2 linked regions of the Leucothrix mucor DSM 2157 genome follow. The protein of the gene in region 2 binds, or shares a complex with, the protein of the main gene of each other region. Links are inferred from orthologs where the notes say so. Each region holds a gene or a part of one and is shown on either strand. Other genes may lie near its edges.

Region 1 (6,049 bases), 1.1 Mb from region 2 along the record:
ATTTATAAGGTAGCACTATGAAGCAGGGGGCGCTAATTCGGGGACTTTCCCATTGGTTTGCTCCCTCTTGTGTACTGTGCGATGCGGTAAGTGATGCGGCTGTTTCTTTATGCACTGCTTGCCAGCAAGATTTACCATGGTTGCTGCACGCGTGTCAGCGTTGCAGCTTACCCTTGGATAATACCGCGTTAGCGGTTTGCTCCAAATGTCAGCGAGGCCCACCAATCAGTGATTCGGTGACATGCGTTTTACACTATGCCACACCGGTTGATTTTCTAATCAAGCGCATGAAATTCGGGCATCAGCTTAGCTATGCCAAAGTGTTGGGTTACCTACTGGCTCAACAATTAAAACAATCTAACGTTCCACTACCCGATGCCATCTTACCCGTGCCTTTGCATAATGCGCGGTTGCGTGAGCGTGGCTTTAATCAAACACTTGAGATTTATCGTGAGCTTCGACGTTCTCTGGATATTCCATTAGTCAAAGCCGTGACACGTGCACGAAGTACGCAAGCGCAAAGCTTGCTGAGTGCTGAGCGGCGTATAGAAAATATTCGGGATGTGTTTGCCGTTAAGGAGGGAGCTTCGCTACCGGCGCACATCGCAATTCTGGATGATGTGGTTACTACGGCCGCAACCACGAATGAGCTGGCGCGAATATTAAAAGCTGCGGGCGTTACACGAGTGAGCGTTTGGGCTATTGCTCGCGCTACACCTCAGGAGTAAGCGCGATTTAAGGCGTGATTTCGAACATCACTAGCAAGGTTTGCTGTAATGGATTTTTGTTGTCATCCGACACCATCAAATAGCGATTGCCGCCTAAATGAGTTAGGCCTTCAAAGTTATCAATATTCCAACCTTCACCACTATTAAACACCGCTAAGTCGCGCGTTTTGCAGTGGGAGAACTTATCGCATTGGTTTAGCATCACCTGCCGCAGGCTAACCACCAGCGGGCTAAAGATGCCGGAGAAGGCGCGCTCCAATACTAATATGTCACCATTGGGTAATACTTCCAGTGCAGTCACTGAGCTCTCTGCAGCCTTATGGCGAGGGAAGTGCCACTCTTGCCCACGTTGCGAATACAGTGTTTGTTGGTTTTCTGGGTTTGCTTTGAGCGGTAACTCAGCTGCGGTAACCAGGCCATATTTGGGATGCGTTGTCAGGCTCTCCAGCATTTTATTGCCGTGGCGGAAGTTACGGTGATTGCTGAGTTTTTTGGGTAAGGGGAGTTCGCCTAAGTAATCACCACGGGTGTTGTAGCGAACTAAGCGGCTATTACCTTCAAACGAAATAATTAACTCGGCATCGCCAGCACGTCCGTTATTGGCATTTTTGATGGTCATGCCTTCGGAGTCTTGATCACGTCCCCGAACGGGTTGCTTGTTCTTACCCTTAAGCGTCGTCGCAGAAATGATATCGGCTTTAGTCAGTTTGTTATTGTTGATGCTCAAGCGTATGGTGTACAGGTATCCACGGTCTGAAATTGCGTATAGGAGCTTCTCATCGGCATCCCAAGCTAAGTCGGATAACTCAGTCACGTCTAAATCATTTACCTTAGCGCCACTAATACCTAAGCTGCCTTCCAGCTTCAGTTGCATATACTGCGAGCTTTTCAGGTCATCCGGCTCCATCGAAACACGATAGGAGGTGGAGTGTGCGACCGTGCCGCAAGCCAGTAAGAATAGGGTGCTAAATAAAATCATGCCTGAGCGCACAGGTCTCAGGCATGTTAAAAAGTAATGACTCATAAAAAGGAATCTGTTATTTATTTTCCGTGACAGTGGTTAGGCTGCCTTTGAGGATCGCAGTGTGCGGGCCATTGGCTTTTACGGTAGACTCAGATGTGATTTCCAGCGAGCCAACCATTTTCAGGTGATCAAACTCTGCTTTATCCATCTTAATCAAGGTGCGAGAGCCTTTTGATAGCTCACCCATAAATACCGGTTTGCCACCTGTTTTAGAGCGGCACCACAGCTTCAGTACATCGCCGTCTTCTAACGGGATATCCTTCATCAGATCAACTGATAACGTCAAGTCGTCCTGTGTGATACGGGTAATCGCCATTGGCGTGTTATCAGCACTTTCCAAAACTGCAGCATAAGCAATCGCGTCTCTGCCCGTTGAAAGTGGGTTGACCACCACCAAAATAGCGACTACGACGGCTAAAGCGGCATAGGCATAGCCTTGCTTTAACCAGCCAAACCAACTGCTACGCTCGGCCTTAGAGGCTTCCTGTGCGGGTAAGCTGCTTAAAATGCTGGCTTCAATTTCTTTCCAAACGCGGTCAGATGGTTTTTCGCTGGGTAATAGCTCGACCAAATTACCAAATTTGCTTTCGTAAGCAGAGACAGTCGCTTGCAAATAAAAATGCTGCTCCATCAACGCTTCGAAGCGTGTTCGCGCCCGTCCATGCAGTGTTCCGGCAGCATAGGACATGGCAAGTTTTTCGAATACATCCGGATTCTGATAACGGTTTAACTCAGACATGGTTTTAGTGTCTCCAGCCCTCTTCGAATCCAGGCTTTAACTGTTCCGAGCGGGGTATTCAGTTTTTCGGATAACTCCTGATGGGTATGGCCATAATAATAAGACAGCAAAATACATTCCCGTTGCGATGGCTGTAACTGCTTCAGGCATTCCCGTAACCGTTGCATCTCTTGGCTTAAGCCTTCCTGATGCTCAGGCTCAAGGTCTTCCGAAGCAAAGTCGAGGCCTTCGTACTGGATTTCTGTTTCAGCCGATTTTAATTTCAGGCTGCGCATTTTATCCAGCGCTTTGTTACGGGTAATGGTTGCCATCCATGTTAGGGCCAAACCTTTTTGGGCATTATAACTATCGGCTTTTTGCCAGATCTTTATAAAGGCTTCCTGTAGCACGTCTTCTGCTAGTTCAGGCTTCTGCATCAAGCGTAGAGCTAGGCTATAAAGCTTAGGCGATGCTTCTTGATACAGCTTTTTAAAAGCAGCTTGGTCTTGTCGTGCACATTGGCTTAGTAATGCCGCAAAGTTATCTTCCATCAGAAGGTCCATGGTTAATCAGTTTCAGAGAGGTTACTATTATTAACCAATCCTTCGCTGAACGTTCTATCTATTAGTATTAACGTAGTTTAATCCGTTATGGATGCAAAAAAAAAGGCCTCCGATTAAAGAGACCTTCTTTCCTGATGCTCAGTGAGAACAGGTGCTAAGTAGTGAAAACTTACTCAGCAGCGGTCTCAGCTGGCGCTGCATCAGCATCTTTTGCTTCTTTCATGCTCAAGCGCATACGACCTTGACGATCGATCTCTAGCAGCTTAACACGTACTTTTTGACCTTCCTTCAGGTGTGCGTTTACATCTTCAACACGCTCATCGCTGATCTGTGAGATGTGAACCAAGCCATCTTTGCCCGGCAGAATTGTTACGAATGCACCGAAGTCCATGATCTTAGCAACCGTACCTTCGTAAATCTTGCCAACTTCTGCTTCAGCAGTGATCGCTTCGATCATCGCCTTCGCTTTGTTAGCTGCAACGCCATCTACTGCTGCAATCTTGATGGTGCCGTCGTCAGAGATATCAATCTGAGTGCCAGTCTGCTCAGTAATGCTGCGAATAGTCTCGCCGCCTTTACCGATAACTTCACGGATTTTGTCAGAGTTGATTTTCATCGTGACATAACGTGGTGCGTATTCAGACAACTCTTCGCGAGGTCTGGAGATTGCTTTCTCCATCTCATCCAGAATGTGCAGACGTGCACCGTGCGCTTGATCCAATGCCTTCTGCATGATTTCACGAGTGATACCGTCAATCTTGATATCCATCTGTAGTGCGTTGATACCAGAACGAGTACCAGCCACTTTAAAGTCCATGTCGCCCAAGTGATCTTCATCACCTAAGATATCAGTCAGAACTGCGTAGTCGTCGCCTTCTTTAACCAAGCCCATTGCGATACCAGCAACCGGTGACTTGATTGGAACACCAGCGTCCATCAGTGCCAGAGAAGAACCACAAACAGAAGCCATTGAGCTTGAACCATTAGATTCTGTGATCTCAGATACAACACGAATCGTGTATGGGAATTCTTCCTGATCTGGCATAACCGCTAACACACCGCGCTTCGCCAAGCGACCGTGGCCGATTTCGCGACGCTTTGGAGAGCCAACAAAACCAGTTTCACCGACGCAGTACGGAGGAAAGTTGTAGTGGAACAAGAAGTGATCTTTGTACTCGCCGCTCAGTGCATCAATGATCTGAGCGTCACGTGCAGTACCCAGAGTCGTTACCACTAGCGCCTGAGTCTCTCCACGGGTGAACAGTGCAGAACCATGAGTCCTTGGCAGTACACCAACGCGAACGTCGATATCACGAACAGTTGTTGTGTCACGACCATCAATACGAGGCTCGCCTGCGATTACGCGGCCACGAACAACTTTCTTCTCAAGACCTTTGAAAGCACCTTTGATTGCATCTAAAGAGGGTGCATCTTCGCCCGCATTTTCAGGAATCAGTTGAGCAATAATTTTGTCCAGAGCAGCAGAAACTAAGTTCTGACGCTCCATCTTGTCAGCAGTTTGGAAAGCGGCTAATAAATCAGCTTCACCGATTTCAGCAACTTTAGCTTCAAGTGCAGTATCTTTTTCAGGTGCTGTCCAATCCCAAGCTGGGGTGCCAACTTCTGAAGCGAATTCTTTGATTGCAGCAATCGCGCTTTGCATTTGGTCATGACCAAATACCACTGCGCCAAGCATAACTTCTTCAGACAATTCTTTTGCTTCTGACTCAACCATCAGAACCGCACCAGCAGTACCAGCTACCATCAAATCCAATGAAGATTCTGTCAGTTGAGTTTTGCTAGGGTTTAATACGTATGCGCCATCGATGAAACCGATTTGAGCCGCACCAATTGGGCCAGCAAACGGAATACCAGACGCGGCAAGTGCTGCTGAAGTACCCAGCATTGCGGCGATAGCAGGATCAACTTCAGGGTTGATCGAAACGATTGTCACGATTACCTGAACTTCATTCATGAAGCCAGCAGGGAATAACGGACGAATAGGGCGGTCAATCAAACGTGCAGTCAGAGTCTCTGCTTCGCTTGGACGACCTTCGCGCTTGAAGAATCCACCAGGGATCTTACCAGCGGCGTATACTTTTTCCTGATAGTTAACCGTCAGAGGGAAGAAGTCACGACCAGAGTCAGCGTTCTTTTTTCCTACAACGCTAACCAGAGCAACGGTGCCGCCCATATCAACTTTAACTGCAGCACTTGCCTGACGAGCGATCTCGCCCATTTCTAACTCAACAGTATGCTCACCATACTGGAATGTTGTCGTTACAACAGAAAACATATTTTTTCCTTTATCATTTTGAGTCACCGGCAGGCTGTTCAAAAACACTCGTGGATAGTATTCGCAAGTACTTTTGAACAACCTTCCTGCGTGACGACTTATATAAAACGGTGGTGCAATGAAAAACACCGCCTGAGAGCGGTGTTTTTCAGACTTGACTTAGCGACGCAGACCTAGACGCTTGATCAGTTCTTGGTAACGGCCAGAGTCTTTACCGTTCAGGTAGTCCAGCAGCTTACGACGCTGGTTAACCATTCTCAGCAAACCACGACGTGAGTGGTGGTCATGCTTGTGCTCTTTGAAGTGTTCAGTCAGGTGCTTGATGTTAGCGGTTAGCAATGCAACCTGTACTTCACAAGAACCAGTATCACCTTCTTTTACCGCGTATTCAGCAACGATTGCTGCTTTAATTTCTGCACTTAAAGACATAGTCTTTTATTCCATACATATGATTCACCAATCAGTGAATCGGTTTTAAAATCCCGAAGCCTAGAGGTAATTGACTAGAATTAATACCAAGCAGCGGGGTCAGCGGCGCATCATACCATGCTTTGTGAGCATGATTAAATACATGACGCGCGTTTTTAATCGGTTCTGAGTAGCCGTTTTGCCGCTAGCATGCCGCTTTCGTGGCGTTGTCCGGTACCAATAAAGCGGTTCTCAGGATCATACAAACGAATCCCTTCTGCTTCTGGTACATCATCGCGCTCAACCCGTAAG
Region 2 (7,210 bases):
TTGAACTGGGCTTCCGCCTGGGCTATTGCAGCGAATAATCACACCTTTCGCGTCTTTATCTTCAAAAGCATCCTGTAATGCATCAATCAGATTTGAAGCACTGGCGGCCTGACCATCCATAATCGTCCCAGTCACGCTAACTTGCGCAACGTAGGCATCGCCATCAGCGGATGTACCTGATGTTCCACTGCTTAGTTGGCTAATACTGCCCAGAATACCCGCAGAAATCATAATAAAAGATATGGCTATCAATATGAAAATAAAGCGAAATAGTATATTCCAGCGACGTGCTCGGCGCTGTTCCTGAATACCTGCTAGAGCAACTTGTTTAAGTGCATCAATAGCTTGTTCATTGGTAGAATTCATAAGTAAATTAGGTCTTAATGTTGTTATTTAGATGGTTTAAAGCAGTTTGCAGGTCATCCGCTAGTGATATTTCCTGTCGATACACTTTTCCTGAATGTTTCAACTTAAACTCAACGCGATAAGCATGTAAAAACAACCGTTTAAGTTTATTAGTTCGAGCAAACTCTCGGTTTAGAGTGAAGTCACCGTACTTGCTGTCGCCAACAATAGGCAGCTCAAGCTCAGCTAATTGGGTGCGGATTTGATGCATTCGGCCAGTAAGCAATTTAACACTCAGTAGACTGTTATTCTCAAACTGCGCTAAGGGACTAAAGACACTTTCGGAGAGTTTGCCTTCTTCATTATCCGATACCCGCATTTTCTGAGGCCCTTTGCCTTCGGTTCGCTGTAAATGGTTTGAAATGCGTCGTTCCCCTCCTCGCCAATTGCCGAAAACGAGTGCTTGGTAATGCTTACTAATGCCGTCTGTTTTAAACGCTTCGTGCAGGTCCAGTAGCGTTTGTCGATTCTTAGCTAGTAGCAGTAAGCCACTGGTTTCTTTGTCAATTCGATGCACCAGTTCAATGTAAGCAAGATCAGGTCGCAACTGACGAATTACTTCAATAACCCCATGCAAATTATCCGTACCACCATGCACCGCAATGCCGGAGGGTTTATTGATAATAATGAGGTCATCATCTTCTAAGATAATTGAAGCCTCAATCTGCGCAACTAGCCTGGAGCCCGCTTGTTGAACTTCAGTCTCCTCTGGCACATCTCTAATTGGCGCAATACGCAAAATCTCACCTAGTACCAATTTTTTGGTAGGCTTAATTCGCTTTTTATCAACCCTAATCTCACCCTTGCGTAATAGCTTGTAGATCGCTGTTTTAGGAAGGAATTTAAGCTCCTTCAATAAAAAATTATCTATGCGCTGCCCTGCACTGGCTTCGGTGACGGTTATGAAGCTAACCTGGCTATAATCTGTTATCTGTGACATGCGAAGATAATACCTTTAAATGTTGCAAATTACCTGACTTATAAAGATGGTATATGCATGATATATGTATTGCTGCAGTGTAACAAAGTTGTTATATTCAGCGGGTATTTCAATGAGATGCAGGATCGGGGCTGCTGATTACAAAATCAATTGACTTTCGTAATTCATTGCAATCCCTATCCAAAGCTAATACTCGGACGCTCGTTTTTCTACCGACGAGCCTCTACCATGTTGTCTGGACATTAAGTCAAACAGACAGATTAAAACTGGACAAAGATGCAGCGATTTCGCCATCTTGATAACAGTTCCTTTGCCAGTACTGATGATAATTATCGTTAGTTGAACAAGAATTCAAAAGCCCCACGATTATCCGTGTGGTCTTTTAAATCAGCGCTACACCTACGAACGCCGGGAGATAACCATAATCAAGCCCGATCGAACGACGTGTTGCCCTGCCGGAAACCCAGCGTTTAGGGAAACGGATACAGTGTTGTTACTGCGAGAGTAACAAGACACATGGCTTAGTGGACTGTTATTCCAATAACAGGAAGCCCACAACTTACATGAAAAGAATAGTAATTAACGCTACGCAGTCCGAAGAGATTCGTGTGGCAATGGTTGATGGTCAGTATCTTTATGATCTTGATATTGAACATCCCAATCGTACACAGAAAAAATCCAATATTTACAAGGGTATTATTACCCGTCTCGAGCCTAGCTTAGAGGCTGCATTCGTCAACTACGGCGCTGACCGCCACGGCTTCCTGCCATTCAAGGAAATCTCAAAAGATTACTGGAATACTAACGGCAAGAAAATCGAAGGCCGCCCGAATATCCGTGCTGTTCTTAAAGAAGGCCAAGAGCTACTAGTTCAGGTTGATAAGGAAGAGCGTGGTAATAAAGGTGCCGCACTAACGACTCATATCAGCCTTGCTGGTCGTTACTTAGTTCTGATGCCTAACAACCCTCGCGCTGGTGGTGTATCCCGTCGTATCGAAGGAGATGATCGTCACAAGATTCGCGACATCCTCTCTCAGTTAGATATTCCTGAAGGCATGGGCGCAATTGTGCGTACTGCAGGTGTTGGTCGTGAGCTTGATGAGCTGACTTGGGATATGGAATATCTTAAGACACTGTGGCAGGCGATTTCAGATGCTAATGCTCAGCACCCTGCGCCAGTTCTGTTGTATCAAGAAAGTAACGTCATCATTCGCGCACTTCGCGATTACTTCCGAAATGATATCGGCGAGATCCTGATCGACAACGAACGTGTCTATCAGCAAGCGCATGATTTTATTTCTGCAGTAATGCCTCAGAATTTGCGCAAGCTGAAAATGTACACGGATACCGTGCCACTATTCAGCCGCTATCAAGTAGAAAATCAAATTGACTCAGCGTTCCATCGCCAGGTTAACTTGCCTTCTGGTGGTGCGATTGTAATCGATCATACGGAAGCATTGATCTCTATCGATGTTAACTCGGCTCGTGCGACTCGTGGCCAGGGTATCGAAGAAACTGCGCTGAATACCAATCTTGAAGCAGCCGATGAGGTTGCCCGTCAATTACGTTTGCGTGATTTGGGTGGATTGGTTGTTATCGACTTCATTGATATGCTCCCTAACCGTAACCAGCGTGAAGTTGAACGCCGCTTGCGTGACGCACTTAAGATGGACCGTGCACGCGTTCAGGTCGGTCGTATTTCACGCTTTGGCTTGTTGGAAATGTCTCGCCAACGTCTGCGTCCTTCTTTGGGTGAGTCTAGCCAGATTATCTGCCCACGTTGTAGTGGTGAAGGCACCATCCGTGGCGTTGAATCATTAGCACTGTCCATTATGCGTTTGATGGAAGAAGAAGCAATGAAGGATCTGACGGTTCAAGTTGTTGCGGAAACGCCTGTTGCAGTCGCGACCTTCTTGTTAAACGAGAAGCGTAAGCCGTTGAATGATATTCAGGAACGTCATGGTATTCAAATGACGATTATCCCGAATCCAAATCTTGAAACACCGCATTACGAAATTACTCGCCTTAAGGAAGAAGATGTTGAAGACCTTCCTAAGACGTATTTGCGTATGAAGCAAGCGGATACATCTGCTGATGGTCACGCTGGTCACACTGAGCCGACTGTACAAGCTCAGGCGCAGCCAATTGTGTCTCAGGTTCACCCAGCTACACCAACCCCAACGGGTAGCAATAAGCCAGGCCTGATTACTCGTATTATCGCGACGTTGTTTGGTGCGACTAAAGACGCTGAGGCGGACCAGCCGAAGCCGGTCAGAAAGCCAAGTGAGAGTCGTTCAACATCGACGGATAGAAAAAATAGTCGATCTAGCAACAATACGAATAGTCGTTCACAGCAGTCACGCAATAAGACTAAAGATCGCTCTTCTTCATCCAAATCTAATGATGATGCAGTAGATAATAAGGATAGCCGCAATGCTAAGCGCGATGTTGCGGGCAATGATGACTCAGCTAAAAGCTCATCTTCTAGCTCTTCTAAGAAGCCACGCCAGAGTAATCGTAACAAGTCATCAAATAATGCTGATAATAAAGGCAATGATAAGCAGAGTAATACGGATCACCGTAAAGACACTCAAACTACCGCAGCGGTTGATGCTGATGTAGCCAAAGGTCAAGAGTCTGTAACTCCGGAGAAGACGGAAAAGAAGAAGAGCTCACGTTCACGTGGTAAGTCACGTAGAGCACCTAAGGAGACTTCTACTGTGGTTGATCAGGCTCAAAGCGAGCAGACACCTTTGGAAATTACTATTCCATTGGATCGCTCAGGTGATGATAATAAGTCATCCGCTAAAGAGTCGAACACGTCAGGCTCTAGAAAGTCGAATTCTGAGAAAGTGGATATTAACAAGCCTGTGACCTCTTCTGCGAATAAGCAGGTTGAGTCAGTAGAGGCTCCCGCTGAAGCTACTGCAACTGATAGTGCCGATGCTGCAAAAGTTGCTGCTGCATCTGCTGTTGTCGTTGCAGATTCTACTGATACCAATGCTGCTCCAGAGGAAGCTACTGAAACCACCAGCAAGCCAACTAAAACAAGATCACGTTCTAGAAGTCGTAAGCCTCGTAGCTACTCTAAGGCTAAGACTGAAGCACAGGATCAAACGAGTGAGAATACGTCTACAGATGCTTCTGTTAATGCTGATACTAGTGCTACGACAGATACCAATAGCGCGAACCAAATAACTGACTCTAAAGCAGAGGCTAATAAAGCAACAGCAGAGAGTTCGGCAAAGGATAGCGTTGCTGAAGCGACTTCAAGCCCTAAGGCGGATGAAGTTAAGGTTAGCACCGATTCTGCCTCTAAGGTAGATGAAGCAAAGGTGAGCTCTGTTGTTGAGGCTAAAGCGGATGATAGCAAGGCAAGTACTGACTCTGCTCCTAAGGCTGATGAAGCTAAAGCGGGCTCTGATGTTGCCGCTAAAACAAGTGAAGCCAAGACTAGCTCCGATGTTGCTACTAAGCCTAATGCTAGTGCCCAAGCGGAACTGACATTAGTTGAGCCGACTACTCCAAAAGCTGAAGCTGCAAGTCCTGAGCCAGTGAAGGCAGAAAAGTCCGTTGAGGCTGCGCCTAAGCTAGAAGCAACTGAGGCTCCCGCTAAGACAACAACCTCAACACGTAAGACTCGTCGTTCAAGTAGTAAGTCTAATAAGCCAAGTGCCACTGAGGCGCCTAAGGCAGAGGCTAGTGAAAGTAAAGTTGCGGAGTCACCTACTGTTGAAAGTGCGCCTAAGTCGCCCGTGGTTGATGAGCAGCCAGTTGCGGTTGCACCTAAGCCTGTTACTCCAGTTGTTCCAGCGGCTCCTGTTGCTCCGGTAACAACGACAAAAACAACACGTCGTTCAGCTAGCGCACAAACTGCTCCTAAGCCGAAACCTGTAGTTGAAGCAGTTGCTGAGTCTGTGGAGAAGATTGTTCCGATCGTTCCGGAAATTCCGAAGTCGGTAATTAAGACCAGTAAGAAAGTGGTTAGCTCAAGTGCGGTTGCAGTGGCTGAGGTAGAGTCTGCAGCTACGGCATTAGTTAAGCCAGTTGAATTGGTTGAGAGTGCTCCTGAAGCTCCATCTACTCAGGATGAACCAAAGTAGGCTTTGATGCTACATAGTTAGATAAGTATTAAAGGCCAACTTAGTGTTGGCCTTTTTATTGTCTAGGCCAAAGTGTTCCACTATTAGAAATACATAATATACTTATAACAAAACCCATATTTTTTTGTGATCAAAAGCATGAGATAATTGACCCATGATTGAGATATTTTCGTCTGAAAATATGTGATTTAACCTAATTCTGAATACGCCAATGCCGATATATGACCATACTGAAACCGCACACCCTTCTGGATTCAGAGGATTTCGTGTTACGCGGTATTTTGCCAGCGAGAAAAAGAACCGTCAGCGCTGGTTAGGAATCAAAGACAAGCAGATCGAAGCTGTCCACAAAGAGGCTAAGAAACTACTAGCCGAGTGGGAGTTTGAGGCAATGCTCGAAAAGAGCCAGCGCGACCGCATGAAGGTCGAGCGCCCCCAAAACTCTGCTTATGTGACCGGTGTCTCTGGCATCAAAATGAAATTTGTGCGCCATATCAAGCGCCGAGAATCCAGAGCTAAGAAAGTGCGCCCAGGGCGTAAAAAGGTCTACACCTCCGTTATTTACACGCCTTATTTTGTTGTATCTGGCAGCGTTGATGGCAAGAAGTACATCCGCAAGTTTAATATTAAGACGCTAGGCTTTGATCATGCATGGATGAAGGCGGTCATGTACTTAGCCGACCAAAAAAGCATCAAGCACTACACGCATCTATTATCTAAGAAGCCACCGGTAAAGCAGTTCTCGTTGATTCGCAACTGGCAGAACCAGCAAGGCTACGAGATTCCGGAGCACCGCCTGCCAGATGAGTTATTAGATGATGAAGTGCCAGCAGACCCTGCTGATAAGTTCGATCTAAGTAGACTGGTGAAATAAACAAGGCTTTCTGATCGGCTCTTGTTTATGCCTTCTTTTGGGATTTTTTATGACTGTAGGCAGAGATCTTTTGCCATACCCAGCTATCGGGCAGTCGCTCACCGGTTAAGGCGTATTCCAGATACTTTGCATTACGTGTAATGATCTGAATATTGTGATGCGCTATTTTGTTACCACACATTAAGAAGCGATCGCCCTCGTGCACGATACGATTATTTTCCGGGAGAATAACATTTCCCTCTCCACGCTTAAGAAATAGCATTAGTGCTTCTATGTGCTGTTCGCGATCTTCTGGGTGCCTTAATAAGTCCCCCACCACAATTTGAGAATGCTGTAAGCGGTCGACCAGTGCGGGAGTTTGCTTGCGATTGATCTCAAGCTCCCAAAGCTCTGGGTATTCATTACCCATTACCGCGATCATGCGGCTAGCCAGTAAATTGGCACGCTCTCTCTTAAAGCGACTCACAATCCTTAAGAAATCACCAAGCAATGGTGTGCGTAACAAGGCAAAAATCTTATTTGAAATCAAATTACCGCGCTGCATGACCAAATCTAACTTGGCGGCTTCAAAGATCGGGCGATTCTTTTCTTCATTTTGGTGCGCGACCCTGAAAATATTCGGGTTCAATTCCCTAGCGGTCATCAGCACCGAAAGATTATCTGGGTCATTGCCGGTGCCTACGATAATACCAACAGCTTCATCAATTCCGGCTTTGCGTAAGGTCGCTGCTTCCGTTGGGCGTCCGGTAATCGCACCTGAAGGTACGTCACGACGGCTACGATCAGGCTCAATAACGCAGATATTATTGCTCTCGATGTCATCCATATATTGGTATGCAGAGCGACCAAAACGCCCAAAGCCACAGATAATCCAATTTCCGGGTTTAG

Evidence for each region.
Region 1: the proteins of LEUMU_RS25185 (region 2) and pnp are in contact, whole or in part, in a cryo-EM structure (PDB 9QH0), measured with the Escherichia coli proteins. The link is inferred for Leucothrix mucor DSM 2157 from one-to-one orthologs.

What each region holds. Positions count from the first base shown.
Region 1 is NZ_ATTE01000001.1:2,993,794-2,999,842, reverse strand. What follows is about bases 2,767-5,677. They hold pnp (polyribonucleotide nucleotidyltransferase), read right to left. Parts: upstream 5,330-5,677; coding sequence 3,203-5,329; downstream 2,767-3,202. Other genes in these bases: rpsO (30S ribosomal protein S15), read right to left, coding at 5,489-5,677; LEUMU_RS0113530 (sigma-70 family RNA polymerase sigma factor), read right to left, coding at 2,767-3,021. In the rest of the region: LEUMU_RS0113545 (ComF family protein), read left to right, coding at 18-728; LEUMU_RS0113540 (esterase-like activity of phytase family protein), read right to left, coding at 736-1,707; LEUMU_RS0113535 (anti-sigma factor domain-containing protein), read right to left, coding at 1,766-2,491; more of LEUMU_RS0113530, read right to left, coding at 2,479-2,766; more of rpsO, read right to left, coding at 5,678-5,758; tRNA pseudouridine(55) synthase TruB, read right to left, coding at 5,914-6,049. UniProt on the Escherichia coli protein: Involved in mRNA degradation. Catalyzes the phosphorolysis of single-stranded polyribonucleotides processively in the 3'- to 5'-direction. Also involved, along with RNase II, in tRNA processing.
Region 2 is NZ_ATTE01000001.1:1,870,439-1,877,648, reverse strand. The notes cover bases 1,577-5,648. They hold LEUMU_RS25185 (Rne/Rng family ribonuclease), read left to right. Parts: upstream 1,577-1,908; coding sequence 1,909-5,448; downstream 5,449-5,648. Also shown: LEUMU_RS0108335 (S49 family peptidase), read right to left, coding at 1-366; LEUMU_RS25190 (RluA family pseudouridine synthase), read right to left, coding at 374-1,345; LEUMU_RS0108320 (hypothetical protein), read left to right, coding at 5,660-6,322; LEUMU_RS0108315 (potassium channel family protein), read right to left, coding at 6,348-7,210. UniProt on the Escherichia coli protein: Endoribonuclease that plays a central role in RNA processing and decay. Required for the maturation of 5S and 16S rRNAs and the majority of tRNAs. Also involved in the degradation of most mRNAs.